Regions from separate parts of the Klebsiella sp. CSG-1 genome, predicted to be linked through region 3. Evidence: predicted binding sites of a transcription regulator. Region 3 holds the regulator's gene; each other region holds the start of a gene.
The links. The regulator sigma-54, encoded in region 3, starts transcription at its own class of promoters, with help from an activator protein. The targets are predictions, from matches to a motif close to GTTGGCACANNTTTCGCTNT.
Positions count from the first base shown of each region.

Region 1: a site for sigma-54 is predicted at 5,355-5,374, ahead of norV (anaerobic nitric oxide reductase flavorubredoxin). Genes of this name have one in related genera too.
Region 2: a site for sigma-54 is predicted at 4,182-4,201, ahead of glnA (glutamate--ammonia ligase). Genes of this name have one in related genera too.
Region 4: a site for sigma-54 is predicted at 1,613-1,632, ahead of AC007G_RS11170 (branched-chain amino acid ABC transporter substrate-binding protein). Genes of this name have one in related genera too.

Region 1 is NZ_JBWNLD010000002.1:616,622-624,517, forward strand. It holds gene hypF (carbamoyltransferase HypF) at 1-930, shown strand, start outside; gene AC007G_RS07475 (HoxN/HupN/NixA family nickel/cobalt transporter) at 927-1,940, shown strand; partial or broken gene AC007G_RS07480 (hypothetical protein) at 2,259-2,333, opposite strand; partial or broken gene AC007G_RS07485 (hypothetical protein) at 2,495-2,569, opposite strand; gene norW (NADH:flavorubredoxin reductase NorW) at 2,731-3,864, opposite strand; gene norV (anaerobic nitric oxide reductase flavorubredoxin) at 3,861-5,309, opposite strand; gene norR (nitric oxide reductase transcriptional regulator NorR) at 5,497-7,041, shown strand; gene gutQ (arabinose-5-phosphate isomerase GutQ) at 7,004-7,896, opposite strand, start outside.
Region 2 is NZ_JBWNLD010000012.1:91,590-99,485, reverse strand. It holds gene glnG (nitrogen regulation protein NR(I)) at 30-1,439, opposite strand; gene glnL (nitrogen regulation protein NR(II)) at 1,448-2,497, opposite strand; gene glnA (glutamate--ammonia ligase) at 2,685-4,094, opposite strand; gene typA (ribosome-dependent GTPase TypA) at 4,473-6,296, shown strand; gene AC007G_RS23800 (GntR family transcriptional regulator) at 6,506-7,216, shown strand; gene AC007G_RS23795 (sugar phosphate isomerase/epimerase family protein) at 7,224-7,896, shown strand, end outside.
Region 3 is NZ_JBWNLD010000002.1:53,849-61,744, forward strand. It holds gene arcB (aerobic respiration two-component sensor histidine kinase ArcB) at 1-217, shown strand, start outside; gene elbB (isoprenoid biosynthesis glyoxalase ElbB) at 450-1,103, shown strand; gene mtgA (monofunctional biosynthetic peptidoglycan transglycosylase) at 1,100-1,825, shown strand; gene npr (PTS phosphocarrier protein NPr) at 1,887-2,159, opposite strand; gene rapZ (RNase adapter RapZ) at 2,156-3,010, opposite strand; gene ptsN (PTS IIA-like nitrogen regulatory protein PtsN) at 3,056-3,544, opposite strand; gene hpf (ribosome hibernation promoting factor) at 3,617-3,904, opposite strand; gene rpoN (RNA polymerase factor sigma-54) at 3,927-5,360, opposite strand; gene lptB (LPS export ABC transporter ATP-binding protein) at 5,408-6,133, opposite strand; gene lptA (lipopolysaccharide ABC transporter substrate-binding protein LptA) at 6,140-6,685, opposite strand; gene lptC (LPS export ABC transporter periplasmic protein LptC) at 6,654-7,229, opposite strand; gene kdsC (3-deoxy-manno-octulosonate-8-phosphatase KdsC) at 7,226-7,792, opposite strand; gene kdsD (arabinose-5-phosphate isomerase KdsD) at 7,807-7,896, opposite strand, start outside.
Region 4 is NZ_JBWNLD010000004.1:23,972-31,867, reverse strand. It holds gene AC007G_RS11175 (glycoside hydrolase family 10-like protein) at 1-1,052, opposite strand, end outside; gene AC007G_RS11170 (branched-chain amino acid ABC transporter substrate-binding protein) at 1,765-2,823, shown strand; gene AC007G_RS11165 (ABC transporter permease subunit) at 2,923-3,837, shown strand; gene livM (high-affinity branched-chain amino acid ABC transporter permease LivM) at 3,848-5,134, shown strand; gene AC007G_RS11155 (ABC transporter ATP-binding protein) at 5,131-6,006, shown strand; gene AC007G_RS11150 (ABC transporter ATP-binding protein) at 6,003-6,719, shown strand; gene AC007G_RS11145 (NAD(P)-dependent oxidoreductase) at 6,980-7,858, shown strand.

The DNA.
Region 1 (7,896 bases), 560 kb from region 3:
GTTTATGGCTTTACCCCCAGTCTGGTGGTCAGCGATGCGCATCCGGGCTACCGTTCGACGCAGTGGGCGGCCTCGTTGGCGCTGCCGGTTGAGCGCGTCCTGCATCACCATGCTCATGCCGCCGCCTGCCTGGCGGAACACGGCTGGCCGCTGGATGGCGGCGATGTGATTGCCGTGGTCCTCGACGGTATCGGCATGGGGGAAAACGGCGCGCTGTGGGGCGGCGAGTGCCTGCGGGTGAATTACCGGCAGTGCGAACGCCTGGGCGGACTGCCAGCGGTGGCGCTCCCCGGCGGCGATCTGGCGGCTCGTCAACCGTGGCGTAATTTGCTGGCCCACTGCCTGGCCTACGTTGACGACTGGCAAAACGATGCGCAAACCGCGGCGCTGCGCCAGCACAACTGGCCGCTGCTGGCGCGGGCTATTGAGCGGGGAATGAATGCGCCGAAGGCGTCATCCTGCGGGCGCCTGTTCGATGCGGTGGCCTGCGCGCTGGGCTGCGCGCCGGATAGCCTGAGCTATGAGGGGGAGGCGGCCTGCCGGCTGGAGGCGTTGGCCACCGCCTGCGATGGCGTTGCGCATCCTGTTCGCCTGCCGTGGCAGGCGGGGGAGCTGGATCTGGCCGCGTTCTGGCCGCAGTGGCTGGGGTGGCGGGCGAGCCGTGAACAAAAAGCCTGGGCTTTTCACGATGCGCTGGCCCGCGGAGTGGCAGAGATGGCGCGCGATTGTGCAATGTCGCGCGGGATGACTACGTTGGCATTCAGCGGCGGCGTGTTGCATAACCGGCTGCTGGTCTCACGATTGACCTTTTATCTGGCGGATTTTACTCTGCTGTTTCCGCAGCAGCTACCTGCCGGAGATGGGGCAATCGCGTTTGGTCAGGCGGTCGTGGCCGCGGCCCGTCGGCAGGCTCACAGGATATCATCATGATCGTGACAATTTTACGCCAGCAGCCGCGTGCCGCTGCGCTGGTGCTGGGACTGATTGTGGCAAATCTGCTCGCCTGGGGTTGGGCCTGGCAGGCGTTTGGCGATAGCGGCGCGCTGATGGCGGCGAGTCTGCTGGCCTGGGGGTACGGATTGCGCCATGCGGTCGATGCCGACCATATCGCGGCGATCGACAGCGTCACCCGCAAAATGATGCAACAGGGGCGGCGGCCTTTTGCCGTCGGAGCCTGGTTTTCGTTTGGCCACTCGTCGATTGTGGTGCTGGCTTCGGCGGCGATTGCCGCGACCGCCACCGCTTTCGGCCAGCAGATGAACTGGCTTCACGATACCGGCAGCGTGATTGGCACAGCGATCTCGGCGCTGTTTTTATTGCTGATGGCGTTTATCAACCTGGTGATTTTACGCAGCGTCTGGCGCAGTTTTCGCGCGTGGAAGAGAGGCGGCAAGGTGAGCGATGAGGTGGCGGCCGGCGGCGGCATGATGAGCTGGCTGTTCGGTAAAACCTTCCGCCTGATTAGTCGCAGCTGGCAGATGTACCTGGTCGGCTTTTTGTTCGGCCTCGGTTTTGATACCGCGACAGAGATCGGCGTACTGGGGATTTCTGCCGCCAGCGCGTCAAGCGGCATGTCCATCTGGTCGATCATGGTCTTTCCGGCGCTGTTTGCCAGCGGCATGGCGCTGGTGGATACCCTCGATAATGTGCTGATGGTCGGCGCCTACGGCTGGGCGTTTAGCAAACCGCAGCGCAAGCTCTATTACAATATGACCATTACCGGTACGTCGGTGGTGGTGGCGTTATTTATCGGTGGTCTGGAAGCGCTGGGGCTGCTGATGGACAAGTTTTCGCTCAGCGGCGGGCTATGGCGCTGGGTCGGCGCGCTGAACGATAATCTCGGCGACGCCGGTTTTGTGGTTATCGGGCTGTTTGTCGCCTGCTGGGTGCTGTCGGTGCTCAATTACCGCTGGCGCGGATACGATAATCTGGCGCAGTAGGTCGGGGATATCGTCCCGGCTCGCGCTGCGCTTAGCTGGGCTACCTGAGGTCGGATGGCATGCTGCCCGGCGGCGCTGCGCTTGCGCGGGCCTACGGGACGAATGCCGGACGGCAGGTCGGGTAAGCGTCGCGGCGCCCGGCAAAATACCGGCGCAGAATCTGTAGCCCGGGTAGGCGTTGCGCCGCCCGGCAAAATACCGACGCAGAATCTGTAGCCCGGGTAAGCGTCGCGGCGTCCGGCGAAATACCGGCGCAGAATCTGTAGCCCGGGTAAGGCGTTTACGCCGCCACCCGGGAATAACGCCCGTTCGGGCAGCTTAACGTACCAATTGTTTGAGCAATGCAAAGGCCTCCTTCATTCGCTCCTTGCTGACCACAAAAGCACGCAGCTGGCATGTTGCCCGGCGGCGCTGCGCTTGCGCGGGCCTACGGGACGAATGCCGAACGGCAGGCCGGGTAAGCGTCGCGGCACCCGGCGAAATACCGGCGTAGAATCTGTAGCCCGGGTAAGGCGTTTACGCCGCCACCCGGGAATAACGCCCGTTCGGGCAGCTTAACGTATCAATTGTTTGAGCAATGCAAAGGCCTCCTTCATTCGCTCCTCGCTGACCACAAAAGCACGCAGCTGGCATGTTGCCCGGCGGCGCTGCGCTTGCGCGGGCCTACGGGACAAATGCCGAACGGCAGGCCGGGTAAGCGTCGCGGCGCCCGGAGAAATACCGGCGCAGACTCTGTAGCCCGGGTAAGGCGTTTACGCCGCCACCCGGGAATAACGCCCGCTCGGGCAGCTTAACGTACCAATTGTTTGAGTAATGCAAAGGCCTCCTTCATTCGCTCCTCGCTGACCACAAAAGCACGCAGCTGGTTCTCCGCATCCACGCCTTTAGCCACCAGGCCGTCGTTGGCGGCAACGATATTCCACGTTAGGTCTTCGCGCCGCGTATCTCCGGCCAGATGCAGCGGCAGATCCGGGGTTTTCACCTTCACCAGCATCGGCGGCAGCGTCAGTTCGCTCGCCTGTGACAGCAGGTTTTTAGCGAGGCACATCGCGCTCAGTAAAATCGGCTGCAGAAATGGCAGGACGCTGCCATTGATTTCCGCGCAGTCGCCGAGGGCGTAAATTGCCGGATCGCTGGTTTGCAGCCGGCTGTTCACCACCACGCCACGACGAATCAGCAACCCGGCATGGCGCGCCAGAGCCGTTTCCGGGCGTAGACCGGCGGCGGCGACCACCGCATCGACGGTGACGCTGCGCTGGCGGTCGAGGCTGACGCGAATGCCGTCGGCGGTTTGCTCCAGCCCTGCAAGCTGGGTTTTCAGCATCAGGTGCACGCCTATATCGGTTAACCGATGCTGCAGGCGGCTGCTGACCTCCGGCGGCATCAACGCTGAGAGCACGCTGGCGGAGTTATCGACTACCGTCACCGCCTTCCCGGCGCGGCAGAAGTCCATCGCCAGCTCGCAGCCAATCAGACCGCCGCCGACGATCAGCACGCGTTGCGCATCGTGGAGCTGACTCTGCGCGGCGCCGTAGTCGCGTTGGCTGTTGAGGGTCAGCATCAGCTCATGTCCGGGTACCGGCGGAATAAACGGCGCGGCGCCGGTCGCCAGCACCAGCTTGTCGTAGCGCCACTCGCGATCCTGGCTTTTGACCACTTTGGCCTCGGCGTCGATATTGCTCACCCGGACGTGGGGGAACAGGCGCAGGTTATACTGTTCGGCAAACTCCCCGGCGGTTTGCAGGGTCAGATCCTCGGCATTCTGACCGCGGCTGATGACGTGGCTGAGATCCGGTTTGTTATACTCATCCATGCTGTCGGCAGCGATCAGCGTCAGCGGAATGTGCGTATCCTGCTTACGAATATTTTTCACCAGTTGACGGGCCGCGAAGCCCGAGCCGATGATCACGATACCATCACTCATTTTGCCTCCGTTGCCAGGACATCAAATACCTCTTTACCGAGAGAGCATTCCGGGCACAGGAAGTTATCCGGGACCTCGCTCCACGGCGTCCCCGGCTGGACATCCTGGTTCGGCTCGCCTGTCGCCGGATCGTAAACCCACTGGCAGACGCTGCACTGCATCGACGGGCCGAGATCGGCTGCCGCAGCGGCGGCACAAGCGCAGTTTTCCTGTTCCGGCGCGCTCTGTGCTGCGGCGACCGGCAGCGGCGAGAGCGCCCACTGGCGGGCAATTTCACGGCCATGTTCGCGGCACAGTTCCAGCGCGTCGAGGTCCGGGCGCCATTTCGCCTTCAGGCTCAGCGACATTTCAAAACCGGCATCCTGTAAACGGGTGGACAGGCGATCGACCGCACCGCCGCTCCAGCCGTGAGAGCCGAAGGCGCTGGCGCGCTTATTGCGAAAACGCAGGCCGGTCATCTCCTCCACCAGGCCGGCGATTTTCGGCATCATCACGTTATTCATGGTCGAGGTGCCCACTAACACTCCTTTTGAGCGGAAGACGTTGGTCAGAATTTCGTTTTTGTCGCTGCGGGCGACGTTAAAGATTTTTACCGCTACGCGCGGGTCCACGTCGGTAATTCCCTGGGCGATGGCATCGGCCATCATGCGGGTGTTGTTGGACATGGTGTCGTAGAAGAGAGTGATGCGATCTTCCTGATAATCCGCCGCCCATTTCAGGTACAGCTCGACGATTTGCGTCGGATTGTCGCGCCAGACCACGCCGTGGGAGGTGGCTATCATGTCGACCGGCAGGTTGAAGCCGAGGATTTCGGTGATTTTTGGCGTCACCAGGCGGCTGAACGGCGTCAGGATATTGGCGTAGTAGCGCTGGCACTGTTCGAACAGCTCGGTCTGATCGACTTCGTCATTAAACAGGTGCTCGTCGCAGTAGTGTTGGCCGAAGGCGTCGTTGCTGAACAGTACCGCGTCGCCGGTCATGTAGGTCATCATGCTGTCCGGCCAGTGCAACATTGGCGTTTCGACGAAGATCAGCTGCTTGCCATTGCCGATGTCGAGGCTGTCGCCGGTTTTCACCACGTTAAAGTTCCACTCCGGGTGATGGTGATGGCCGGTTATGGAGTCAATGGCGTTGGCGGTGCAGTAAATCGGAGTATCCGGGATACTGTTCATCAGCTCGGTTAGCGCACCGGCATGGTCTTCTTCCGCGTGGTTAATCACGATGTAGTCAATATCGGCAAGATCGATCTCGCTACGCAGGTTCTGCACGAACTCGCGGCTGAATTTATGATCGACGGTATCAATCAGCACATTTTTCTCTTCACGGATGAGATAGCTGTTATAGCTGCTGCCGCGCAGCGTTTTGTATTCGGTGCCGTGAAAATCACGCACTTCCCAGTCACGTTGGCCAACCCAATGAATATTATTTTTAACCAGAATAGACATAGCAACCTCAATTAATTCAGCGTGTTCAAATAAGATGAGTTGCTTATATCAAGTTACGTGCCAACTTTTTAATTGATTGATTTTAAATATATTATGTGTTTTTGCTTAAACTGATTGCTGTCAAAATGACAATGGTTAAAATAGTCGTTATGACAATAATCACTGTCAAAACGACAATGAGGCTGCAATGAGCTTTTCCGTAGAGGTACTGGCGAAAATCGCCATTGATTTACAAAGCGATATTGGTCACGCCGATCGATTCTCGCGTCTGATAGCCACCCTGCGGCAGGTGCTGGGATGCGATGCCTCGGCGCTGCTGCGCTACGACGCTCATCAGTTTGTGCCGCTGGCTATCGACGGACTGGCGCAGGATGTGCTGGGGCGACGCTTTGCGCTGGCCGGGCACCCGCGGCTGGAGGCGATTGCTCGCGCGGGGGATGTCGTCCGCTTCCCGGCGGACAGCGATCTGCCCGACCCTTATGACGGGCTGATTCCCGGCCAGGAGAGCCTCAAGGTCCACGCCTGCGTGGGGCTGCCGCTGTTTGCCGGACAAACCCTGATAGGAGCATTGACCCTCGACGGTATGGACGCCGACCGTTTCGATAGCTTCAGCGATGAGGAGCTACGGCTGATTGCCGCGCTGGTGGCAGGAGCGCTGAATAACGCGCTGCTCATTGCCCGCCTCGAAAATCAGAACGTGCTGCCGGAGGCGAGCGCGAGCTATACGCCCCCCGACCGCCAGGAGATTATCGGCCTGTCGGCGCCGATACAGCAGCTGAAAAAAGAGATTGATATCGTCGCCGCGTCGGATTTGAACGTGCTGATTAGCGGCGAAACAGGCACCGGCAAAGAGCTGGTGGCGAAAGCGGTCCACCAGGGGTCGCCGCGGGCGGCCAATCCGCTGATCTATCTGAACTGTGCGGCGCTGCCGGAGAGCGTGGCCGAAAGCGAGCTGTTCGGACATGTGAAAGGGGCGTTTACCGGGGCTATCAGCCACCGCAGCGGCAAGTTTGAAATGGCCGATAACGGGACCCTGTTTCTTGATGAGATTGGCGAGCTGTCGCTGGCGCTGCAGGCCAAGCTGCTGCGCGTATTGCAGTATGGCGATATCCAACGCGTGGGCGACGATCGCAGCCTGAGGGTTGACGTGCGGGTACTGGCGGCCACCAACCGCGATCTGCGCCAGGAGGTGATTGCCGGCCGTTTTCGCGCCGATCTCTATCATCGCCTGAGCGTGTTTCCGCTCTCGGTGCCGGCGCTGCGCGATCGTGACGATGACGTGGTGCTGTTAGCTGGATATTTCTGCGAACAGTGTCGTTTGCGGATGGGGCTGGCGCAGGTGGTGTTGAGCGACGCCACGCGGGCAAGTCTGCGCAGTTGGCCGTGGCCTGGCAACGTGCGCGAGCTGGAACATGCGATTCATCGCGCGGTAGTGCTGGCGCGGGCGACGCAGGCTGGCGACGAGGTGCGGCTGGATCCGACGCATTTTCAGTTTGCCGTCGACGCGCCCGGACTGCCCGCCGCGACACCGGCGGTGCCGATGCAGGCGATCAATCTGCGCGCGGCGACCGAGGCATTCCAGCGCGAGGCGATTTCCCGCGCGTTAGCGGACAACCATCGCAACTGGGCCGCTGCCGCCCGCGCGCTGGCGCTGGATGTCGCCAACCTGCACCGGCTGGCGAAACGTCTGGGGCTTAAAGAATCCCGGCCTGATAGAAGTTCTGCAGGTTAATCGCTCCAACCAGAAGGCCGTTTTCGTCGACCACCGGGGCGGCGCTGATTTTGTGCTTCATCAGCCGCTCTTTGGCTTCGACCGCGCGGCTTTCCGCCTGCAGGGTGACGCCGTTGCGGGTCATCGCCTGGGCAACGGCATCGTTGAGCGTCCCGCCGCCGACCAGCCAGCGGCGCAGGTCGCCATCGGTGAAGACGCCCTGCACGCGGTTTTGCGCATCGCAGACCGCGACCAGACCCAGCCCGGTACGACTTAACTCCAGCATCGCGTCCATCACGCGGGTATCAAGGTCGACGCGTGGGACATCGTCATCGCGGCGCATCAGATGGTGAACTTTGTTCAGCAGCCGCGCGCCGAGGGCGCCGGCGGGGTGTGAACGGGCGAAGTCTTCTTCATTGAAACCGCGGGCCTGCATGACCGCCATCGCCAGCGCGTCGCCGAGCATCAGGGTGTTGACGGTGCTGGAGGTGGGGGCCAGATGCATCGGGCAGGCTTCGCGTTCGACGGCGATATCCAGTACCGCTTTTGCCGCCAGCGCCAGCGGGGATTGCGATTTTCCGGTCATCGCCAGCAGCGGGATCCCTTTTTCTTCCAGACGCGGAACGATGAGATCCAGCTCTTTGGCGCTGCCGGAGTAAGAGATAAATAGCATCACGTCACGACCATCAAGCATCCCGAGATCGCCGTGCAGCGCTTCCGCCGGATGGACGAAAAAGGCCGGGGTGCCGGTACTGGCGAAAGTGGCCGCCAGTTTTTTGCCAATATGGCCTGATTTACCGATACCGGAGACCACCAGTTTCCCTTCGCAGTGGATGATGGTTTCCGCCGCGCGGATGAAGTCGTCGCCCAGGCGTT
Region 2 (7,896 bases), on a different contig from region 3:
GGCGACAGGCCTGCCGGGACAGCGAAGCATTACTCCATTCCTAACTCTTTCAGCTTGCGCGTTAGCGTATTACGTCCCCATCCTAGCAGTCGCGCGGCTTCCTGCTTATGCCCTTGCGTATGACGCAGGGCAGTAGTAAGCAGCGTCCGCTCCATCTCCGGCTGCGCTTCAGAAAGCAGGTTTTGATGACCGGAACGTAGAGCGCGATCGGCCCACTGTCCCAGTAAGGTTGCCCAGCTGTCCGGTTGCATATGCGTCGGGCTATCGGGAATCGCGGTTTCAAACAGTTCGCTGGGAAGATCCTGCGTCAGAACCTCCTGGCCTGCTGCCATCACCGTCAGCCAGCGGCAGGTGTTCTCCAGCTGGCGGACGTTACCAGGCCAGGCTAAACGGGTGAGCGCGGTTTCCGTCTCCGGATGAAGCAGCTTGGCTTCGACCCCCAGTTCGCGGGCGGCAATTTGCAGGAAGTGCCGCGCCAGGCGGGGAATATCTTCGCGGCGCTCGCGCAGCGGCGGCAGATGAACGCGAATCACGTTCAGGCGGTGGAACAGGTCCTCACGGAACTTTCCTTCCTGCACGCGCTGCTCAAGGTTCTGGTGGGTTGCCGCAATAATTCGCACGTCTACCTTCACCGGCGCATAGCCGCCAACGCGATAGAACTGGCCATCGGCCAGCACGCGCAGCAGGCGCGTCTGTACATCAAGCGGCATATCGCCGATCTCATCGAGGAACAAAGTCCCACCGTCAGCCTGCTCAAAACGTCCCTGACGTACGGTATTGGCGCCGGTAAATGCCCCTTTTTCGTGACCGAAAAGTTCAGATTCGATCAGGTCTTTTGGGATTGCAGCCATATTCAGTGCGATAAACGGCGCTTTTGCCCGCGGGCTATGGCGGTGCAGGGCGTGCGCAACCAGCTCTTTACCGGTACCGGATTCGCCGTTGATCAATACGCTGATTGATGAACGCGACAGGCGCCCGATGATGCGAAAGACGTCCTGCATTGCCGGCGCTTCGCCGATGATATCGGCCGTCGGGCTATTAATCGGCGCATTACGCGGCTGCTGCTGTTCCTGGTAATGGCTAATCGCCCGATCAACCAGCGCCACCGCTTCATCGATATCAAAAGGTTTGGGCAGATAGTCAAAGGCACCTTGCTGATAGGCGCTGACCGCCGCGTCCAGATCCGAATGCGCGGTCATTATGATGACCGGAAGCATTGGGTGACGCTGTTTGATTTGTTTCAGTAACGCCAACCCATCCATTCCCGGCATCCGGATATCAGATAACAGTACATCCGGGGTTTTGGTGGTGAGTGCATCAAGCACCTCGTTGCCGCTTTCAAACGTTGTACAACTTAAGCCTGCTCCGGTGAGCGCGCGTTCAAGCACCCAACGGATGGAGCTATCGTCATCAACGATCCAGGCTATCCCTCGTTGCATAAACACCTCTACTTCCGAATAGGCAGGTACACCGAGAATTCGGTATGTCCTGGCCAACTGGTAAATTCAATTTTGCCGGAGTGCTGATCGATAAGACTGCGGGCAATGGAGAGCCCCAGACCGGTACCGCCTTCGCGACCGCTAACCATGGGGTAGAACAGCGTATCCTGTAAGTGGGACGGAATTCCCGGGCCGTTGTCCTCGACGTCAATACGCGCGGTGAGGCGGTAACGTACGCCGTGCAGCGTCAGCTGAAAGGCGGTACGGGTGCGCAGGATGATCTCGCCACCTTCTGGCCCCAGCGCCTGCAGCGCGTTGCGTACGACATTCAGCAGAACCTGTTCGATCTGGTCCGGGTCATGAGGAAGCTCCGGCAGGCTCGGGTCGTAATCGCGGACCAGTTTGACGTTATCCGGCAGTTCCATCGAGACCAGCTTCACAACCCGTTCGGCGACCTTATGGATGCTTTCGGTAACGTGCATCCCTGGATGCTGCGGCCCCAGCAGGCGGTCGACCAGATTTCTTAAGCGATCGGCCTGTTCAATAATCACGTTGGTGTATTCCATCAACGCCGGGTCAGGCAGCGCTTTACTCAACAATTGCGCAGCGCCTCTCAGGCCGCCTAAAGGATTTTTGATCTCATGGGCCAACCCGCGAACCAAATCCCGCGCCGCGATTTGCTGGGCGTGCTGCAGCTGCTCCTGGCTCAGGCGTCGCTGGTTATCCATCGGTGCCATCTCCAGCAGGATATAGCCTTCAGGCAGGCGCTGTGCGGTCAGAGACAGGATATGCGAGCGGCCATCGATAACCAGCGTCACTTCGTTGTCGGTAAAGCCCTGGCCCGCCAGCAGGCTTTCCTGCATCAGGCCGATATTCAGTGAAAAGTAGCTCAACAGTTCCGGAAGCGGCGTGCCAAAGAGCTTACGTGAACTTTGCGCCAGCAGCTGCTGCGCGGCCGGGTTCGCGTAATGCACCGCCAGGTCGTCATCGACCAGTAAGATACTGTTGATTAAAGAGTTAAGGATCTGCCCAGCATCGGGCTGAGTGCCTGTTGCCATCTGACAGTCTCCTGAAAAGAGTGCACCATTTTAGTGCAGTATAGCTTTTTATAGATAAAAAGCGCATGAGATCAGAGTGTTGGTGGAGAAAAAAGCCCATCCTGAGATGGGCTGAAAGTTTCCACGGCAACAAAATATCCACGGTACCCCACGCCACAACACGGAATACCGGGGATTTACAGCAAAATCAGACGCTGTAGTACAGTTCGAATTCAACCGGGTGCGGAGTCATGCGTACGCGGTCGTTTTCTTCAATACGCAGGGCGATGTAAGCATCGATAGCGTCGTTGGTGAACACGCCGCCAGCCGTCAGGAACTCACGGTCAGCGTCCAGCGCGTTCAGTGCTTCTTCCAGAGAGCCTGCAACCTGTGGGATCTCTTTCGCTTCTTCCGGCGGCAGGTCGTACAGGTTTTTGTCCATCGCTTCGCCCGGATGGATTTTGTTCTTGATACCGTCAAGGCCAGCCATCAGCAGTGCTGCGAAGCACAGGTACGGGTTAGCCGCCGGGTCCGGGAAGCGCACTTCGATACGGCGTGCTTTCGGCGAGGTGACTACCGGGATACGGATGGAAGCGGAACGGTTACGGGCAGAGTAAGCCAGCATGACCGGTGCTTCGTAACCCGGGACCAGACGCTTGTAGGAGTTGGTGGTCGGGTTTGCCAGGGCGTTGATCGCTTTAGCGTGCTTGATAACGCCGCCGATGTAGTACAGCGCTTGTTCAGACAGGCCTGCATACTTGTCACCAGAGAACAGGTTAACGCCGTTCTTGGACAGAGACATGTGGCAGTGCATACCGGAACCGTTGTCGCCGAACATAGGCTTCGGCATGAAGGTCGCGGTTTTACCAAAACGGTGCGCCACGTTGTGCACAACGTATTTGTAGATCTGAATTTCGTCCGCTTTTTTGGTCATGGTGTTGAAACGGGTAGCGATTTCGTTCTGACCCGCGGTAGCCACTTCGTGGTGGTGAGCTTCAACAACCAGGCCCATCTCTTCCATGATCATACACATGGTGGAACGGATGTCCTGAGAGGAGTCAACCGGCGGAACCGGGAAATAACCGCCTTTCACGCCTGGGCGGTGACCTTTGTTACCACCTTCGTATTTGGTGGAGGAGTTCCATGCGCCTTCGATGTCGTCGATAGCAACGTGGGAGCCGGAGATAGAGGCGCCGAAACGGATATCGTCGAACAGGAAGAACTCAGGTTCTGGCCCGAACAGAACGGTGTCCGCCAGACCGGTAGAGCGCAGGTATTCTTCCGCGCGTTTGGCGATGGAGCGCGGGTCACGGTCGTAGCCCTGCAGCGTACCTGGTTCCAGGATATCGCAGCGGATGATCAGCGTCGGTTCTTCATAGAACGGGTCGATCAGCGCAGTGGTCGCATCCGGCATCAGAACCATGTCAGATTCGTTAATACCTTTCCAGCCACCAATCGAGGAGCCATCAAACATTTTGCCTTCTTCGAAGAATTCGGCATTTACCTGATGAGAAGGAATTGTGACGTGCTGTTCTTTACCTTTGGTATCGGTGAAGCGCAGATCGACAAACTTCACTTCGTGCTCGTTCAGCATCGTCAAAACGTGTTCAGCGGACATACTTAAACTCTCCCGGATTGGTCATTGTCGTCGTGGTAACGAAAACTTTTTAGCTGCTTAATGTGGCGTTGTTGCCTTAAAAAATATAAAGCGAAATCTGTGCCAACTTTTAAATTGCCCCCAAAAGGCGTTATCATGCACTCCATCGTGCAAAAGGGCTGCACCATTATGAATGCATTGCACCAATATAGTGCAATTGTGTGAACATTGGGCACTATTTTGGTGCAATTGACCTTGAATAACCCTTTTAACGCTCCGTGAAAGCGATCACAAAGAAACTCTGCAATACTTGTTTGTGGAGGATGTTTGTGATCCTGTTTTGTACTGCGATTAATCCGTGTACAATAACGCGCTATTTCTAATGCCTGAGGCAAAGTTGTGATCGAAAATTTGCGTAATATCGCCATCATCGCGCACGTTGACCATGGTAAAACTACCCTGGTTGATAAGCTGCTGCAGCAATCCGGTACGTTCGACGCGCGTGCCGAAACTCAAGAGCGAGTGATGGACTCCAACGATTTGGAGAAAGAGCGTGGGATTACCATCCTCGCGAAAAACACCGCCATTAAATGGAATGACTACCGTATCAACATCGTTGATACCCCTGGGCACGCCGACTTCGGTGGTGAAGTTGAGCGTGTAATGTCCATGGTTGATTCCGTTCTGCTGGTTGTTGACGCAATGGATGGCCCAATGCCGCAGACGCGCTTCGTAACCAAGAAGGCATTTGCTCATGGCCTGAAGCCCATTGTTGTCATCAACAAAGTTGACCGTCCTGGCGCGCGTCCTGACTGGGTTGTCGATCAGGTATTCGACCTGTTCGTTAACCTCGACGCTACCGACGAACAGCTGGACTTCCCGATCGTTTACGCTTCTGCGCTGAACGGTATTGCGGGTCTGGATCACGAAGATATGGCTGAAGATATGACTCCGCTGTATCAGACTATCGTCGATCGTGTTCCGGCACCGAACGTTGACCTTGATGGTCCGCTGCAGATGCAAATCTCCCAGCTGGATTACAACAACTACGTTGGCGTCATTGGCATCGGCCGCATCAAACGCGGTAAAGTGAAGCCAAACCAGCAGGTCACTATCGTTGATAGCGAAGGCAAAACCCGTAACGGTAAAGTGGGTAAAGTTCTGACCCACCTGGGCCTGGAGCGTATCGACAGCGATATTGCTGAAGCGGGCGATATCATCGCGATCACCGGTCTGGGCGAACTGAACATCTCTGACACCATCTGCGATCCGCAGAATGTTGAAGCGCTGCCGGCGCTGTCAGTCGATGAGCCAACCGTCTCCATGTTCTTCTGCGTTAACACCTCTCCGTTCTGTGGTAAAGAAGGTAAGTACGTTACCTCTCGTCAGATTCTTGACCGTCTGAACAAAGAGCTGGTGCATAACGTGGCGCTGCGCGTTGAAGAAACTCCGGATGCTGATGCATTCCGCGTTTCCGGTCGTGGTGAACTGCACCTGTCGGTTCTGATCGAAAATATGCGTCGTGAAGGTTTCGAAATGGCGGTTTCCCGTCCGAAAGTTATCTTCCGCGAAATCGACGGCCGTAAACAAGAGCCGTTCGAAAACGTAACGCTGGACGTTGAAGAGCAGCATCAGGGTTCTGTCATGCAGGCTCTGGGTGAGCGTAAAGGCGACCTGAAAAACATGAATCCAGATGGCAAAGGCCGCGTACGTCTCGACTACGTGATCCCAAGCCGTGGCCTGATCGGCTTCCGTTCTGAGTTCATGACCATGACTTCCGGTACTGGTCTGCTGTACTCCACCTTCAGCCACTACGATGACATTCGTGCGGGCGATGTGGGCCAGCGTCAGAACGGCGTACTGATCTCCAACGGTCAGGGTAAAGCGGTTGCGTTTGCCCTGTTCAGCCTGCAGGACCGCGGTAAGCTGTTCCTGGGTCACGGTGCTGAAGTTTACGAAGGCCAGATCATCGGTATTCACAGTCGTTCTAACGACCTGACTGTAAACTGCCTGACCGGTAAGAAACTGACCAACATGCGTGCTTCCGGTACTGACGAAGCAACGGTCCTGGTTCCGCCAGTGAAGATGACCCTGGAGCAGGCTCTGGAGTTCATCGATGACGACGAACTGGTAGAAGTGACCCCAACTTCCGTTCGTATCCGTAAACGTCATCTGACCGAGAACGACCGTAAACGCGCAATGCGCGGTGCGAAAGAAGATTAATTCCCGCTTCTGTCGATGCCAGAACCCCGCCTTGATGGCGGGGTTTTTTTTTGCCCTGGCGCGATAGCCGCGCGTCAGTCAGCAGAGAGCCACTCGCTTTCCGAAGAGAGGCCGGTCACATTTATCCCCAAAGAATAACGGAGATATTGTTTTTTTTTTGCACGTCGGAGTAAGATTCATGAACTGGTTTAAACCAATTGGGTTAAACAATGACAACAAATCTGTCTACCGTCGAAAATGCGAAGGAAAAATTAGATCACTGGCTGAGGGAAGGGCTCACCGCGCCTGGCGGTAAACTCCCCTCCGAACGAGAATTAGGCGAACTGCTGGGGATTAAGCGGATGACCCTGCGGCAGGCGCTCCTCAGCCTGGAGGCGGAATCGAGAATCTTCCGTAAAGACCGGAAGGGCTGGTTCGTGACCCAGCCCCGTTTTAATTATAGTCCGGAGCTCTCCGCCAGCTTTCAGCGCGCCGCGCTTGAACAAGGTCGGGAACCCTCCTGGGGATTTATTGAAAAAAGCCGCACGGCAAATTACCCCGAGGCCGCACGACCGCTTCTTGCGACAGCGGCATCTGATGAACTGTACCTCATCACCGGTTGGGGGGCGCTGGAAGGGCATAAAGTGTTTTATCACGAAACCTTTATTAACCCGAATGTCGCTCCAGGGTTTATTGAACAGCTTGAAAACCAATCCTTCTCCTCGGTCTGGAAAAATGAGTACCAAAAGGACGTCGTAACCAAAAAGCTCGTATTTAAACCGGTCAGAATGTCCGGCGATATCAGTAAATTCATTGGCGGCTCTTCAGGTATGCCGGCCATTCTTATTGAAAAACACCGGGCTGACAGCGATGGCAATATCATTCAGATAGATATTGAATATTGGCGGTTTGAGGCGGTAGACCTCTTTATTAACTTGTAGGTACGTTATGCTAACTCAATACGATGCAGAAAAAATCCTCTCCCGTGTCGATAACCTTCCTCTTTATCTTCACGCCTATGCATATCATCTTAATATGCGGCTTGAGCGTATATTACCCGGCGATTTATTAGATATCGCCCATGAAAATAATCTACGCGGGGTGAAAATTCATGTTCTCGATGGTGAAACGCGCTCCTTAGGTAAAATGAGTGATGCTGAACTTGCCGCTTTTTCTGAAAAAGCACAGAGATTGCAGCTTGATGTCCATATAGAGACCAGTTCTTCAGATAAACAAGCGATCGACCATGTAACGCATATAGCATTAAAAACTGGCGCCAGCTCCGTCAGATTTTACCCTCGCTATGAGGGGCATTTACAAGATGTTCTGTCAAAAATCGCTCTTGATATCCAGTATCTGAAGGCACGTTATCAGGATAGCGGGCTGACTTTTACTCTTGAGCAGCATGAGGATCTAAAAAGCCACGAGCTGACCGCATTAATAGAGCAAAGCGGTATGTCTTCGCTCTCTCTGCTTTTTGATTTTGCGAATATGATTAATGCCAACGAACATCCGCTGCATGCATTAGAGGCGATGTCTCCGTTTATTACTCAGGTTCATATTAAAGATGCGTTAATTATGCCGCAGGATAACGGTCTCGGACATCAGGCCTGCGTCTCCG
Region 3 (7,896 bases):
TCGCGACCAGAAAGGGATCGTCGATGAAGGGCATAAAATTAAAGGCGCGGCGGGGTCTATTGGCCTGCGGCATATTCAACAGCTTGGACAGCAGATTCAGACTCCGGACTTGCCGGCGTGGTCGGATAACGTTGGTGAATGGGTGGAAGAGATGAAATCCGAGTGGCAGAACGATGTGGCCGTGCTGAAGGCATGGGTTGCGGCACATAAAAAATGACCCCGGATAAACCGGGGTGCGCGAATACTGCGCCAACACCAGGGAACTGGTCGTTGCGCCAGAATTTTTAGAGATATTTTTACGTAGCGCAACCTGAGGATTTGGTTTGCTCGCTCATTAAGATAGCAAACCTTAAATAATTTGTTACGTGAATCAGTAAAATATGTGAAGCAATGCGTGTAAATCAAAATTTTTGACTGGTTTCAGCAAGTTGCACTAAGGAGCTGGCAGTATGAAAAAGATTGGCGTGGTATTGAGCGGCTGTGGCGTCTATGACGGAACGGAGATCCATGAAGCGGTCATTACCCTGTTGGCGATCGCCCGTAGCGGCGCACAGGCCCTCTGTTTCGCCCCGGATAAAGCGCAAACGGACGTGATCAACCACCTGACCGGTGAGCCGATGGCCGAAAGCCGCAACGTTCTGGTTGAGGCCGCGCGTATTGCCCGTGGCGATATTCAGCCTCTGGCGGCGGCCCGGGCGGAAGATCTGGATGCGCTGATTGTCCCTGGCGGATTTGGCGCGGCGAAGAACCTCAGCAATTTTGCCTCGCAAGGGGCCGAATGCCTGATCGATAGCGACCTGAAGGCGTTGACGCTGGCGATGCATGAAGCGGGCAAGCCCCTGGGCTTTATGTGTATCGCCCCGGCGCTGCTGCCAAAAATTTTCCCGATCCCGCTGCGGATAACCATCGGCACCGATCTTGATACCGCTGAGGTGGTGGAAGAGATGGGGGCAGAACACGTTCCTTGCCCGGTCGATGATATCGTCGTCGATGAAGAGCATAAGGTGGTGACGACCCCGGCCTGGATGCTGGCGCAGAACATTGCGGAAGCGGCAAGCGGGATTGAGAAGCTGGTGGCTCGCGTGCTGGTTCTGACTGAATGAGCGTGCGTTCGGCCCCGTTGCGAATGATTAAACGCTTTTTATTGCGCATTCTGCTGATTGCGACAGCCTTTTGGGGAGGCGGCATCGCGCTGTTTAGCATACTGCCGGTGCCGTTTTCAGCCGTTATGCTCGAGCGACAAATCGGCGCATGGCTGAGCGGTGATTTTCATTATGTCGCCCATTCCGACTGGGTCGGGATGGACGAGATCTCGCCGTGGATGGGGCTGGCGGCAATCGCTGCGGAGGATCAAAAATTCCCCGAACACTGGGGTTTTGATGTATCAGCGATAGAGAAAGCGCTGGCGCACAATGAACGTCAGGAAAACCGCGTGCGCGGCGCCTCCACGCTCTCGCAGCAAACGGCGAAGAACCTGTTCTTGTGGGATGGCCGCAGCTGGTTGCGCAAAGGGCTGGAGGCAGGGTTAACGGTAGGGATTGAGACGGTATGGAGTAAAAAACGGATTCTGACCGTCTACCTGAATATCGCGGAATTTGGGGAAGGGACGTTCGGTGTCGAAGCGGCATCCCGACGCTACTTTCACAAGCCTGCGAGCAAGTTAACCGCTTCTGAAGCGGCGCTCCTGGCCGCAGTATTGCCCAACCCGATTCGCTTTCGCGCCGATGCGCCGTCCGGCTATGTCCGCAGTCGGCAGGCGTGGATCCTGCGTCAGATGCGTCAGTTAGGCGGAGAAGGATTTATGCAGGCGAACAAGCTGAAGTGAGGTCACGACAGAAACAATAGCCCCGGTCAGCGTTGTACAGCCGGGGAAGAGGCGGGAATGCTTAGTCTTCGTCAAAACCGGCGTTGAACAGCGCGATAACCGCTGCCAGCGCCTCGACTTCCTGCGGACCGTTGGCTTCAATCTCGATTTGCCGACCTTTGGCTGAGTCGAGCATCAGCAGGGCAATGACGCTATTGGCTTCCGCTTCCGTCCCCTCGTCGTTGCGCAGCAGGACTTCCGCATCATAATTCTGCATCAGCTCAAACAACTTCATCGCCGGGCGGGCATGCATCCCCAGCTTATTGGTGATTTCAACGATCTGCTTTACGGTCATGATTTGCGTTTTTCCAGCGTCCGATGGCGAGACTGCACGTTCTTACCGCGTGAGCGGAAGTAATCAGCCAGCTGTTCGGCAATGTAGACCGAACGGTGTTTACCGCCGGTACAACCAATCGCCACCGTCAGATAGCTGCGATTATTGGTTTCCAGCATCGGTAACCATAGCTCAAGATAGCTGCGGGTCTGGTAAATAAAATTGTGAACTTCCGTGTGCCGGTCAAGGAAGGCGGCCACCGGTTTATCCAGACCGGTCATTGGACGCAGTTTCGGATCCCAGTGCGGGTTTGGCAGGAAGCGTACGTCAAAGACGTAATCGGCATCAATCGGAATACCGTGCTTAAAGCCAAAGGATTCAAAGACCATGGTCAGCTCACGTTCGCGCTTGCCGAGCAGACGGGTACGGAGCATTTCCGCCAGCTCATGTACCGACATCTCTGAAGTATCGACGATCAGGTCGGCGCGGGAACGCAGCGGCTCCAGCAGGGCGCTCTCTTCGTCAATCGCGCTTTCCAGCGACAGATTTTTGCTTGATAGCGGATGCAGACGACGGGTGTCGCTGTAGCGGCGGATCAGCGTATTGCGGTCAGCATCAAGGAACAGCAGCTGAGGGGAAAATGCCTCAGGCAGATTTTTCATCGCCTGTTCAAAGATCTCTGGCGATTCCGGCATGTTACGCACGTCAATGCTGACGGCGGCAGAGATGTTTCTGTCGGCCAGCGATCTCGCCAGCTCAGGCAACAGCACTACCGGCAGGTTATCTACGCAGTAGAAGCCCATATCTTCCAGCGCCCGCAGAGCGACGGATTTCCCCGAGCCTGAGCGGCCGCTGACGATCATCAGTACCATGTACCGTTTCTCCTCAGTACGATAAAGGGTAGGGGGCGACGGCCGTTATACGTCATCGTTGCTTCCTGCTTCGGTGATGATCTCATACAGCTCTTCATCGCTTTGCGCCGCACGCAGGCGGCGGCAAATCGTTTTATCCGCCAGTCGTTTTGCGACCAGCGACAGCGTATGCAGATGGGTTTTGGTCTGGTCAGCCGGGACCAGAAGCGCAAACAGCAGATCGACCGGCTGGTTGTCGATGGCATCAAAGGCGATCGGAGTCTCCAGCTGGACAAACACGCCGACGGCGCGCAGCGTATCCTCTTCGAGTTTGCCGTGCGGAATGGCAATCCCGTTGCCAATCCCGGTACTGCCCATTTTCTCGCGGGTAAGGATCGCCTCAAACACCACCTGCGGTGGCAAACCTAACTGTTTTGCTGCCAGTTCACTGATGATTTCCAGCGCGCGCTTTTTGCTCTGGCAGTGAACCTGGCTACGGGTACATTCCTGGTTAAGGACGTTGCTCAGTTGTAGAGCCGAATCGTTGTTCATCATAATTTCACCTGAGCGCGCCCCTCGCCTGCCGCCGATGAAAGCCGGCAGCAGGCAAGGGCGGCGCCCGGACAATTAGTGTTGTTTTAGTTTATCTTTATGTTTTGTTAACTGTCTTGCCAGCTTATCGATGAGTCCATCGATAGCGGCATACATAACCTGCCCTTCCGCACTGGCATGGATTTCGCCACCGTTGACATGCAGATTGGCATCCGCAATTTGCGTCACCTTCTCTACTTTTAACACAATATAGACCTGATTGATCCTGTCGAAAAACTGCTCCAGCTTGCTGAACTTCGCATTAACGAATTCACGCAGTGCAGGGGTGATCTCGACGTTGTGTCCTGTAATGTTGAGCTGCATAGTGTCTTCCTTATCGGTTGTATCAAACCAGTTGTTTACGCTGGTTAGATGGCGGAATGGATAAAGACTCTCGGTACTTAGCGACGGTACGACGTGCCACCATGATACCCTGTTCGGACAGGATGGTGGTCAGCTTACTGTCACTCAACGGCTTCGCGGGATTCTCCGCGGCGATTAACTTCTTCACCAGCGCACGAATGGCCGTCGACGATGCCTCGCCGCCGCCTTCCGTATTCACGTGGCTGGAAAAGAAATATTTCAGCTCAAAAATACCGCGCGGACTGTGCAGATATTTTTGGGTGGTAACGCGTGAAATGGTGGATTCATGCATTTCGACGGCCTGAGCAATATCCGCCAGCACCATCGGTTTCATGAACTCTTCACCCTGATCGAAGAAGGCCTGCTGCTGTTCGACGATGCAGCGGCTGACGCGCAGCAGCGTATCATTGCGGCTTTCCAGACTCTTGATCAGCCAGCGAGCTTCCTGCAGGTTGCTGCGGATAAACTGGCTGTCTGCATCATTGCGCGCGCTGTTGCCCATGGCCGCGTAATGCTGATTAATCTTCAGGCGTGGGATGCTGTCGGAGTTAAGCTCCACTACCCAGCGACCGCTGACCTTACGTACCAGTACGTCGGGAATGACGTATTCCGGTTCGCTGGTCTGGATCGACTGACCGGGGCGCGGATCGAGGGACTGGATGAGATTAACGGCTTCTTTCAGCACCTCTTCTTTCAGTCGGGTGACGCGCATCAGGGAGCGGAAATCATGGTTGGCGAGCAGATCGAGATGATCGCTGATGATCAGTCGGGCTTCTTCCAGCCACGGCGTCTCTTTGGCATATTGGGAAAGCTGAACCAGCAGACAGTCGCGCAGATCTTTTGCCGCGACGCCGACCGGGTCAAAGCGCTGAATACGCTTTAGCACCGCTTCAACTTCTTCGAGACCAATTTCGTCATCGTCGATACTCTCGACAATATCTTCCAGCCGAATGGTGAGATAGCCGGTGTCATCAACGGCATCGACAATCGACGTGGCGATGGCGCGGTCGGTGTCGGTAAACGGCGTCAGTTCAACCTGCCACATCAGGTAATCCTGCAGGCTTTGGGTCGTTTCGCCTTGATAGACAGGCAGTTCGTCGTCCTGGTAGTCAACGCCGTTTCCGGACGGAGTGCCAGCGGTGTAGATTTCATCCCAGCTGGCGTCGAGCGGCAGCTCTTCCGGCATATCTTTTTGTTCAAGAGCGTCGACGGTGTCCAGCGATTCGCGGTCCTCGACCTCTTTGGTTTCTACCTCTTCGTGAAGATCGGTTTGCTCAAGCAGCGGATTACTCTCCAGCGCCTGCTGGAGTTCTTGCTGGAGTTCTAACGTGGACAGCTGCAGCAAGCGAATAGCCTGTTGCAGTTGTGGCGTCATGGCAAGCTGTTGGCTTAGCCTTAATTGCAAACCTTGCTTCATATTCAGGGCTAATATCTCCGGCTAAAACGTCTGTAACCTCTACCCTATCAGAGTCTGAAGTCTTCCCCAAGATACACGCGCTTAACCTGCTCGTCTTCAAGGATTTGCTGCGGGGTGCCGTGGGCGATCAGATGACCCTGGCTGACGATATAGGCGCGTTCGCAGACGGCCAGCGTCTCCCTGACGTTATGGTCGGTGATCAGCACGCCAAGACCACTGTCGCGCAGATGCTCGATAATGCGTTTGATATCAATAACGGAAATGGGGTCAACCCCGGCAAAAGGCTCATCCAGCAGAATGAATTTCGGATTAGCGGCCAGCGCGCGGGCGATTTCAACGCGGCGGCGTTCACCGCCGGACAGCGCCTGACCGAGGCTGTCGCGCAGATGCTCGATGTGAAATTCTTCCATCAGCTCTTTCGCGCGGTCTTCACGCTGCTCGCTGCTGAGATCGTCACGAATCTGCAACACCGCCATTAAATTATCGTACACGCTCAGGCGGCGGAAAATGGAGGCTTCCTGCGGCAGATAGCCGATACCCCGACGCGCGCGGGCATGCAGCGGCAGCAGGCTGATATCTTCATCGTCGATGATAATGTTGCCAGCGTCGCGCGGTACAATGCCGACCACCATGTAGAAGGTCGTGGTTTTACCGGCGCCGTTCGGCCCGAGGAGGCCAACGATCTCGCCAGAGTTGACGGTCAGACTGACATCTTCCACCACGCGGCGGCCTTTATACGCCTTGGCGAGATTCTTTGCGGTTAATGTTGCCATAACGAATTAGTTACCCTTCTTTTGCTGGTTGGTGCTTTTGTCTTGCAGCTGCGAAGGAACCAGAACCGTCGTCACGCGTCCGCCTTTATTGCTGAACGCCTGCATTTTCTGCTCTTTCACCAGATAGGTGATTTTGTCGCCCTGGATGTTACTGTCGAGCTGATCCAGGTGCGCGTTGCCGGTCAGCACCACAAAATCATTCTGCAATTCATAGTGCATTTTCTGCGCGCGGCCTTTCACCGGCTTGCCGTTGTCCTGCATCTGGTAGAAGGTTGCCGGATTACCGTAACCGTCGATCACTTCTTTACCTTTTTCACCGCCAGGACGGGTCACCACCACCTTATCGGCGTTGATTTTAATGGTTCCCTGGGTGACGACGACATTACCGGTGAAGGTAACGACATTACCCTGCATATCCAGTGACTGCTGATCGGATTCGATGTGAATCGGTTGATCGGTATCGCCGGTTTTTGCCAGTGCCGGCAGGCTGGCGGCCAGTAAGGCGCTGGCGAGCGCAACCTTAAGGCTGAGTTTGTTTGTTCTGAATTTCATAAGAGGTTCTAACCTTTTCAATCAGCTCGGCAGTTTTGCTGCGTAAATTTCCGCGCATTTTCAGGCCGCTGGAATTAAATGTCGTCCCGTACAACGTCACCATGTCATCAGAGGTAACATCTTGCGTCACCAGGTTTATCTGGGCGTTATCCGTCGTAATTTTGCGCAATTGAGAGTCCGCGCTCAGCGCGTCCACCTCGACGTTTCCGTAAAGATACAGCATGCGATCTTTAGTCAGTTTGGCTTTATCCGCTTTGATAGACCAGGTGGGTACCTTGTTGGTATCAAACGTGGTCATCACCGGTTTGGTGAACCACGATACTTCCTGGGCGGAAAAATACTCCACATGCTCGGCGATTAAGCGGTAGTTAAGCGCCCCTTCCGGGCTGTAAACAACGGTGTCGGTATGTTCACTGGTATAGGTCGGGTCATCAGGACCGATCTCTTGCTGAATGGTATCGTCCGTACCCGCCAGATTCAGGCCGATCAGAATAAGCGCGACCAGCGATAGTAAAATGATAACCCAACGTCTGGTTTTACTCATATTGATTGCCCTTTGGCCTCATCCAGCTTGCCCTGCGCCAATAGTAACAAATCGCAGACTTCGCGTACCGCCCCGCGTCCACCGTCGATGCGGGTAACATAATCCGCTCGCGGTATCAGTAGCGGGTGCGCATCCGCCACTGCCACGCTTAAGCCGACCTCGGCCATCACCGGCCAGTCGATAAGATCATCGCCGATGTAGGCCACTTCGTCCGGACGAACGGCCAGCTTGCTCAATAATTCGCGAAATGCCAGCAGTTTATCGGACTGCCCCTGATACAGGTGCGTAATGCCCAGCGTCTGACAACGATCTTCTACCAGTTTAGCTTTTCGTCCGGTAATAATCGCGACTTCAATACCTGAGGTCAGCGCGCAGCGAATCCCGTAACCGTCGCGAACATTAAACGCCTTCAGCTCTTCACCGCTGTTGCCCATGTAGATAAGACCGTCGGACAGCACGCCGTCTACGTCGAGAATCAATAAACGGATCTTCGCCGCCCGATCGATAAACTCAGGGCTTACTGGCCCGTAGCAGGTTTCCTGCAGAGCATCAGCATTATTCATTATTTTATCCTTACTTACACTACGCCTGCGCGCAGGAGATCGTGCATATGTACCACACCCAACAGGCGGTCGCCATCGGCAACTAACACACAGGTGATATGGCG
Region 4 (7,896 bases), on a different contig from region 3:
GCCGCATCACGGGCAAAGGGCCAGTACAGCTGGGGGGCGATGTAGTCAAGCAGGCCCTGTTGAACCCAACTGCGGGTGTCGGCGTAAGACTCATCATACGCCGCCGCGCCGCGGGTATCGGAACCTGCCGGATCGTGTGATCGGTTACGCCAGACGCCCGCAGGACTGACGCCAAACTCAATATCGGGATTGAGCTGTTTGATGGTGCGTGACACCTGGGCAATCAGCTGCTGGGTATTGTGTCGCCGCCAGTCCGCTTTGGAGGCGTATCCCTGGCCATATCTCCGGTAGGTCTGGGTGTCGTTCAGCGCTGAACCCGGCGATTCGGTGTAGAAATAATCATCAAACTGCACGCCGTCAACCGGGTAGTGTTCCACCACTTCGGCAACGATGCTGGTTATCCAGTCGCGCACTTCCGGAATCCCCGGGTCGAGGACAAAGCGGTCGCCGGCGGTACGAATCCAGTCACGATGCAGCACGAAAACGCTGGCGGGGATCTGCGAGAGAGTCCCGTTGAGTTCGCTGACGGTTTTTGGCCGGGTGTTCACAGAAACGCGATAGGGGTTAAACCAGGCATGGACCCGCATACCGCGTTTATGGGCCTCATCGAGCATAAACTGGAGCGGGTCGTAGCCCGGATCCTGGCCGATATGGCCGGTCAGCATATCGGACCAGGGCAAAATTTTTGACGGCCACAGCGCGGTGCCATCCGGTTTGACCTGGAAGAAGACGGTATTGATGCCGAGGCTTTGCAGCTTATCCAGTTTATCGGTCAACGCTTGCTGCTGCTGGCGGATACGAACTGCTGGGTCGCCAATCGTCACCGAGGCGACAGGCGGCCAGTCAAGACGAGACACCGTTGTCAGCCAGACGCCGCGTACCGGCTCATGGGTTTTGGGTAAATGGGGCTGTTTCAGCGCCGGGGGAAGCGGGGTCACCAGAGAGGCGGGCGGTTTGCCGGAACAGCTAACCAACAGCAGCGCGGCGGCCACCGCCGCGGCGGACAGGGTCGCTTTAAAGAAAACAGGGACGCTACGAGAGCAGAAAATCATATTCGTCATCGTTATAGGCCGTTGCGTGAAGATGCATTCTCCTACGATTCGAATTCAAGTCAATCAGTGTGTGTATTCCCCGCGTCTGACCTGCTGTTATGTTGGCAGGGCGGCCCCTGGCGGTTAACTACGCCGCGACAGCGTCGGGTCGTTATCGCCTCCTTTTCCCGGAAGTGAGCTCCGCCTGCACGATGGAAATCATAAGAGTGGGCTATGAGTCCATAGCGCGGAATCCCCGTTAACGCGCCGCTTCTCGCACGTCTTGTTATATTGTTCACAATACCGCAACAAAATTATTCACTCTCATGATCATTTTCGCACTTTTGCACCAGGGCAGTGCGCAACGAGTGCAAAGAGCAACTATGTTTAGCTCGCTGGTCGATATGGACGCCGCAGTTCCCGACTCGCCACGTGATGGCAACAGACCTCCTGACTCGTACAGAAATGCACGTCAGCCGGAGGCGGTAACGTTGTTATCACGCGTTATTGCCATCCATCACTAAGCGATCTGACGCGCCATTTCTCCCTGGCGGGATTTTTGCTTCTTCCACCCCGGCCGTGACGGCACAGTGTCAGCCTTCGGCAAACCAAACAGTAATTGATATTTTCCGCGCCATTACAGGGCGCAAGGCTATAAATCGCTGAGGAATATCGAATGTCTCTGAAACTTAAAAAGTTGACTCTTCATTTTGCGATTGCGGGTTGTATGAGCATGGCATTTTACGCACAGGCGGATGTGAAGATTGGTGTTGCCGGACCGTTTACCGGGCCGAATGCGACTTATGGCGCCCAGTACTGGAAAGGGGCCTCGCAAGCGGCGGCGGATATTAATGCGGCGGGAGGAATTAAAGGCGAAAAAATTGTGCTGGTTCAGGGGGACGATGCCTGTGAACCCAAACAGGCGGTCGCCGTGGCGAACCGTCTGGTCGATGAGTCCGGCGTCTCCGCCGTGGTGGGGCATTTCTGTTCGTCATCCACCATGCCTGCCTCAGAGGTCTATGACGAGGCCGGTATTCTGACGATCACCCCGGGCTCGACGAACCCGCAAATCACCGAACGCGGGATGAAAGATATGTTCCGCATGTGCGGTCGCGACGACCAGCAGGGAGCTATTGCGGCGAACTATATGCTGGATGTGCTAAAGGCGAAGAAAATCGCCGTGATCCACGATAAAGATACCTATGGCCAGGGGCTGGCGGATGCCACCCGCGCCGCGCTGGCGAAACGCGGGACGAAAGAGGTGCTGTACGAGGGGCTATCCCGAGGCGAGAAGGACTTCAACGCGCTGGTGACCAAAATTGGCGCGCTGAAGCCTGACGTGGTCTATTTCGGCGGCTGCCATCCGGAAGCCGGCCCGCTGGTTCGTCAGATGAGGGAACAGGGGGTACAGGCGAAATTCTTCTCCGGCGATTGTATCGTGACGGAAGAGCTGGTGACCGCTGCCGGCGGCCCGCAGTTCACTGACGGCGTGCTGATGACCTTCGGTCAGGATCCGCGCACCATTGCGGAAGGGAAAGCCGTCATTGAAAAATTCCGCGCCAGCGGTTTCGAACCGGAAGGCTATACCCTGTATGCCTACGCGTCGATCCAGGCGATCGCCGCAGCCTATAATGCCATCGGAGCCGATAACACCAAAGCCAGCGAATGGCTGAAAAACCACAGCGTCGATACCGTGATGGGCAAAAAAGCCTGGGATGGCAAGGGCGATCTGAAGGTATCGGATTACGTGGTTTATAAGTGGGATGATAAAGGCAAATATCACCAGCTCTAACCGCCAGAACTTCCCGCCCCTTCACAAGGGGCTATTCGCGAAAAGGCAGCGGCGGTGCGCCAGGCTGTTCGCTGCCCGTTTACCGGCAGGATGGTGTCTATGGAAGCGTTCTTTCTACAACAATTGATCAATGGGCTGACGCTAGGCGCCGTATATGGATTAATCGCCATCGGCTATACCATGGTGTACGGCATCATCGGCATGATTAACTTCGCTCACGGCGAGGTGTACATGATTTCGGCCTATCTGTGCGCTATCGGGCTGGCGTTGCTCTCCGGATTTGGGATTCACTCCTTTCCTTTGCTGATCTTCGGCACGCTGGTCTTCACCATTGTGGTGACCGGGGTCTACGGCTGGACTATCGAACGTATCGCCTACCGGCCGTTGCGCAACTCAACCCGCCTGGCACCGCTGATTTCGGCTATCGGTATGTCGCTTATTCTGCAGAACTACGTACAAATCAGCCAGGGTCCCAATCAACAGGGGATCCCGACGCTGCTCTCCGGCGTACTGCGTTTTGAGGTTGGCGACGGCATCGTGCAAATCACCTGGACCAAAATCTTTATCCTCGTCGCGGCGCTGGTAGGCATGATCGTCCTGACCTGGATAATCCAGCATACCCGGCTCGGTCGTATCTGCCGGGCGACGCAGCAGGATCGACGAATGGCCGCCATCCTTGGGATTAATACCGATCGGGTGATCTCGCTGGTTTTTGTCATTGGCGCGACGATGGCCGGTCTGGCTGGGGTGCTGGTGACCATGAACTACGGCACTTTTGATTTCTATATCGGTTTTATCATCGGCATCAAAGCCTTTACTGCCGCCGTGCTGGGGGGGATCGGCTCGCTACCCGGCGCGATGCTCGGCGGTTTACTGCTGGGAGTAGCCGAAGCGCAGTTCGCCGGGCTGGTGAACTCGGATTATAAAGATGTTTTTTCCTTCGCGCTGCTGGTGGCGATCCTTATTTTCCGCCCGCAAGGGCTGCTGGGTCGCCCGATGGTTGCCAAGGTTTAAGGGGTCAAACATGGCTGAAGTGTCCCGTAAGCCAGGAGTGGATATCAGGCGCTGCCTGATCGACAGCATCCTGGCCGGATTGTGTGCGCTGATCGTATTTGGCCCGATCGTGGGCATTGTGCTGAAAGGTTACAGTTACAATCTGTCAACCCAGCGGGTGTTGATACTGGTTGGCATCGTGATGATCGGGCGACTGCTGCTCAGTCTGATGCTGCAAAGTCGCAGCGGTCGCCAGTTCCTCGCCCGCTTTGAAGGAACGAATGATGGTGTATACGTGAGACCCGCCGGTTATCGATCGCGGCTGCGCTGGGTCATTCCGCTGCTGGCGCTCCTCGCCATCCTGTTCCCGATCATCGCCACGAAATATCTGCTGACGGTCGCGATTCTTGGGCTGATTTATGTCCTGCTGGGACTGGGGCTGAATATTGTGGTCGGGCTGGCGGGCCTGCTCGATCTGGGCTATGTGGCCTTTTATGCCATTGGCGCCTACGGGCTGGCGTTGGGTTATCAGTATCTGGGGCTGGGATTCTGGGCAATGCTGCCGACAGGCGCCATTATGGCGGCGCTGGCCGGTGCGCTGCTGGGATTTCCGGTGCTGCGAATGCATGGCGATTATCTGGCGATTGTCACCCTCGGCTTTGGTGAAATTATCCGTCTGGTGCTGAATAACTGGGTCAGTTTTACCGGCGGACCGAATGGGGTATCCGTCCCGGCGCCGACGCTGTTCGGCCTCGAGTTTGGCCGGCGGGCAAAAGACGGCGGGGTGCCGATCCACGAGTTTCTGCACATCAGCTATAACCCCAACCTCAAATTTATCTTTATCTACGCCGTGCTTTGCCTGGTGGTCCTGCTGGTGCTGTTTATTAAGCACCGGCTGACGCGAATGCCTATCGGCCGCGCATGGGAGGCGCTGCGTGAAGATGAGATAGCCTGTCGGGCTATGGGGCTGAACCATGTGCTGGTGAAGCTCTCGGCGTTTATGCTGGGAGCCTCTACGGCAGGAATTGCCGGGGTCTTTTTTGCCACCTATCAGGGGTTTGTTAACCCGACCTCGTTTACCTTTTTTGAGTCGGCGCTGATTCTGGCCATCGTGGTATTGGGGGGAATGGGCTCGACGCTGGGGGTGGTGCTGGCAGCGTTTGTCCTGACGGTGGCCCCGGAATTGCTCAGGGGGTTCGACGAATATCGGGTGCTGCTGTTTGGCGTACTGATGGTGCTGATGATGATCTGGCGGCCGCGTGGGCTGGTGCGTACCAGTCGTACGGGGGTGGCGGTACGGAAGGGAGTGGCGCCATGAATGACAATATTTTGCAGGTTGAGCATCTGATGATGCATTTTGGCGGCATTAAAGCGCTCAATGATGTCAATCTTGAGGTCAAAAGAGGGTCGATTACCGCGCTGATTGGCCCTAATGGCGCGGGGAAAACCACGGTGTTTAACTGTCTGACCGGGTTTTATCGGGCAACCGGCGGGGCGATCAGGCTGCATGCCCGTTCGCGGATCACCGACGTGATTCAGGTACTGGGACAAAAGCTTCATCCGACGGATTTTCTCCATCCAGCCGCGCTGGGATCGCGGCTGTATTACAAAATGTTCGGTGGGACGCATCTGGTTAACCGGGCGGGGCTGGCACGAACCTTTCAGAATATCCGGCTGTTTCGTGAGATGTCGGTGATTGAAAATCTGCTGGTGGCCCAGCATATGCAGGTAAATCGTAATTTACTCGCCGGGATCATAAATACCCGCGGGTATCGAAACGCCGAAAACCGGGCGCTGGATCGGGCCTTCTACTGGCTGGAGGTGGTCGGTATGGCGGATTGCGCTAACCTGCTGGCGGGAACGCTCTCCTACGGGCAGCAGCGGCGGCTGGAGATTGCCCGCGCGATGTGTACCGGGCCAGAGATGATCTGTCTGGATGAACCGGCGGCGGGACTTAACCCCGTTGAGACCCAGGCGCTGAGCAAGATTATCCGCTTCCTGCGCCAGTATCACGGCGTGACGGTATTGTTGATTGAACATGACATGGGGATGGTGATGGAGATTTCCGATCACGTGATCGTGCTCGATCATGGCGATGTGATCGCCCGCGGCAAACCGAAGGAGATTCAGTCAAATACCAGCGTGATCGCGGCCTATCTGGGGACGGATGAAGAGGAGCTTGCCGAATGAGCCAACCGTTGCTTGAATTTCGTCAGGTGGATGTGTTCTATGGCCAGATCCAGGCGTTGAAACAGGTCTCCTTAACGGTGAATGAAGGGGAGACGGTGGCGCTGATCGGCGCCAACGGCGCCGGGAAGTCCACGCTGTTAATGTCTATTTTTGGCCAGCCACGCATCGCCGCAGGAGAGATTCGCTATCGCGGCGAGGATATCAGCCGACGGTCTACCCATTTTATTGCCAGTAACGGTATTGCCCAGGCGCCGGAAGGGCGACGGATTTTTGCCGATATGACGGTGGAAGAAAACCTGCTGATGGGGACCATTCCCGTGGGCAGCCGCTTTCAGAATGAGGACAAAGCGCGAATGTATCAGCTTTTTCCTCGTCTTGAAGAGCGACGGGCGCAACGCGCCATGACGTTATCGGGGGGCGAGCAGCAGATGCTGGCCATTGCCCGCGCCTTGATGAGCCGGCCAAAACTGTTACTGCTGGATGAGCCCAGTCTTGGACTGGCGCCGCTGGTGGTCAAACAGATATTCCAGATCCTGCGAGAGCTGACGCAGCAGGGTATGACGCTGTTTCTGGTGGAACAAAATGCGCATCATGCGCTGAAGTTGTCTGACCGCGCCTACGTCATGGTGAATGGCCAGATTCAATTAAGCGGAACGGGCAGGGAGCTGCTGAACAACCCGGAGGTGAGAAATGCCTATCTCGGCGTGGTCTGATAAGTGACAGCGTCACTGTTTAACCATTAAAAGCAACCCGTTCCCATCCGCCGGCCATTTCCCGCCGGCGTTTGTTTTTCTCGCCAGGGCAAGCCACTGATTTCTGCAGGATAAAGACGATAAACGTGCTGGCCTTTATTCCGCCGATACGGGCATACTGAATGCACTTTACCCGGTTAGCGCGCTACCGACGTCACCTGGACGGACGGTTCGCCGCCCGGGACGCTATGCAGGTGCGAAATTAACGCGGGAGAAATGGAATGAACTTACCGGTTGTTGCCGTTATTGGGCTCGGTGCTATGGGGCATGCTTTTGCCAGCAATCTGTTAAAAAAAGGCTTCACCGTTCACGGCTGGAACCGTACCCCTGAGCGGGGTGAGGATTTGATAGCCAGCGGATTAATCCGTCACGCGACCCCTCAACAGGCCGCGGCGTCGGCGGAGGTGATTCTGTCGGTACTGACCGATGGTGAAGCAACCCGGAATGCGATCCGCGAAATGGCTCCGGTTTGCCAGCCAGACGCCGTTTTTTGCCAGATGGGGACGATTGGCGTCGAAGAAACACGGGAGGCCGTTGACCTGCTGGCATCGCTTCGCCCATCGATGGTCTACCTTGATGCGCCGGTGTCGGGAACCAAAAAACCGGCGGAGAATGCGCAAATTCTGGTGCTTGCCAGCGGGGATCGTCAGCGAGGCGTGAAGGCCGAGAGCGTCTTTGCCGCGATTGCGCGCGGCACACAATGGTTTGGCGACGCCGGCAACAGTCAGAAAATGAAGCTGGTACTGAACGCCTGGCTGATCACCATGATGGAAGGGGTGGCAGAAAGTACGTTACTGGCGGCGAAATTAGGTTTTACTCCAGAAGCATTCTGGGGCGCGCTTGACGGTGGCCCGCTGGCGGCACCTTATGTGAAAGCCAAGCTGGAGATGATCGCGGCGAATGATTTTACTCCGCAGATGCAGCTCAGCCATGCGCTGAAAGATGCCCGGCTGGCGCTCGACGCGGCGGAAGATACGCCGTTGCCGATCCTGGCCACTATCGCCGACTGCTGGGATGAAGCCGCCGATGAGGGGTATGCCGATCGTGACCTGGCATCGGTGTATGCCTGGCTGGCGGGACAGCCGACAAGCGGGTACTAAGCGCGAAGTGCAGAGGTCGATGTGAAGGTGGCGTGATA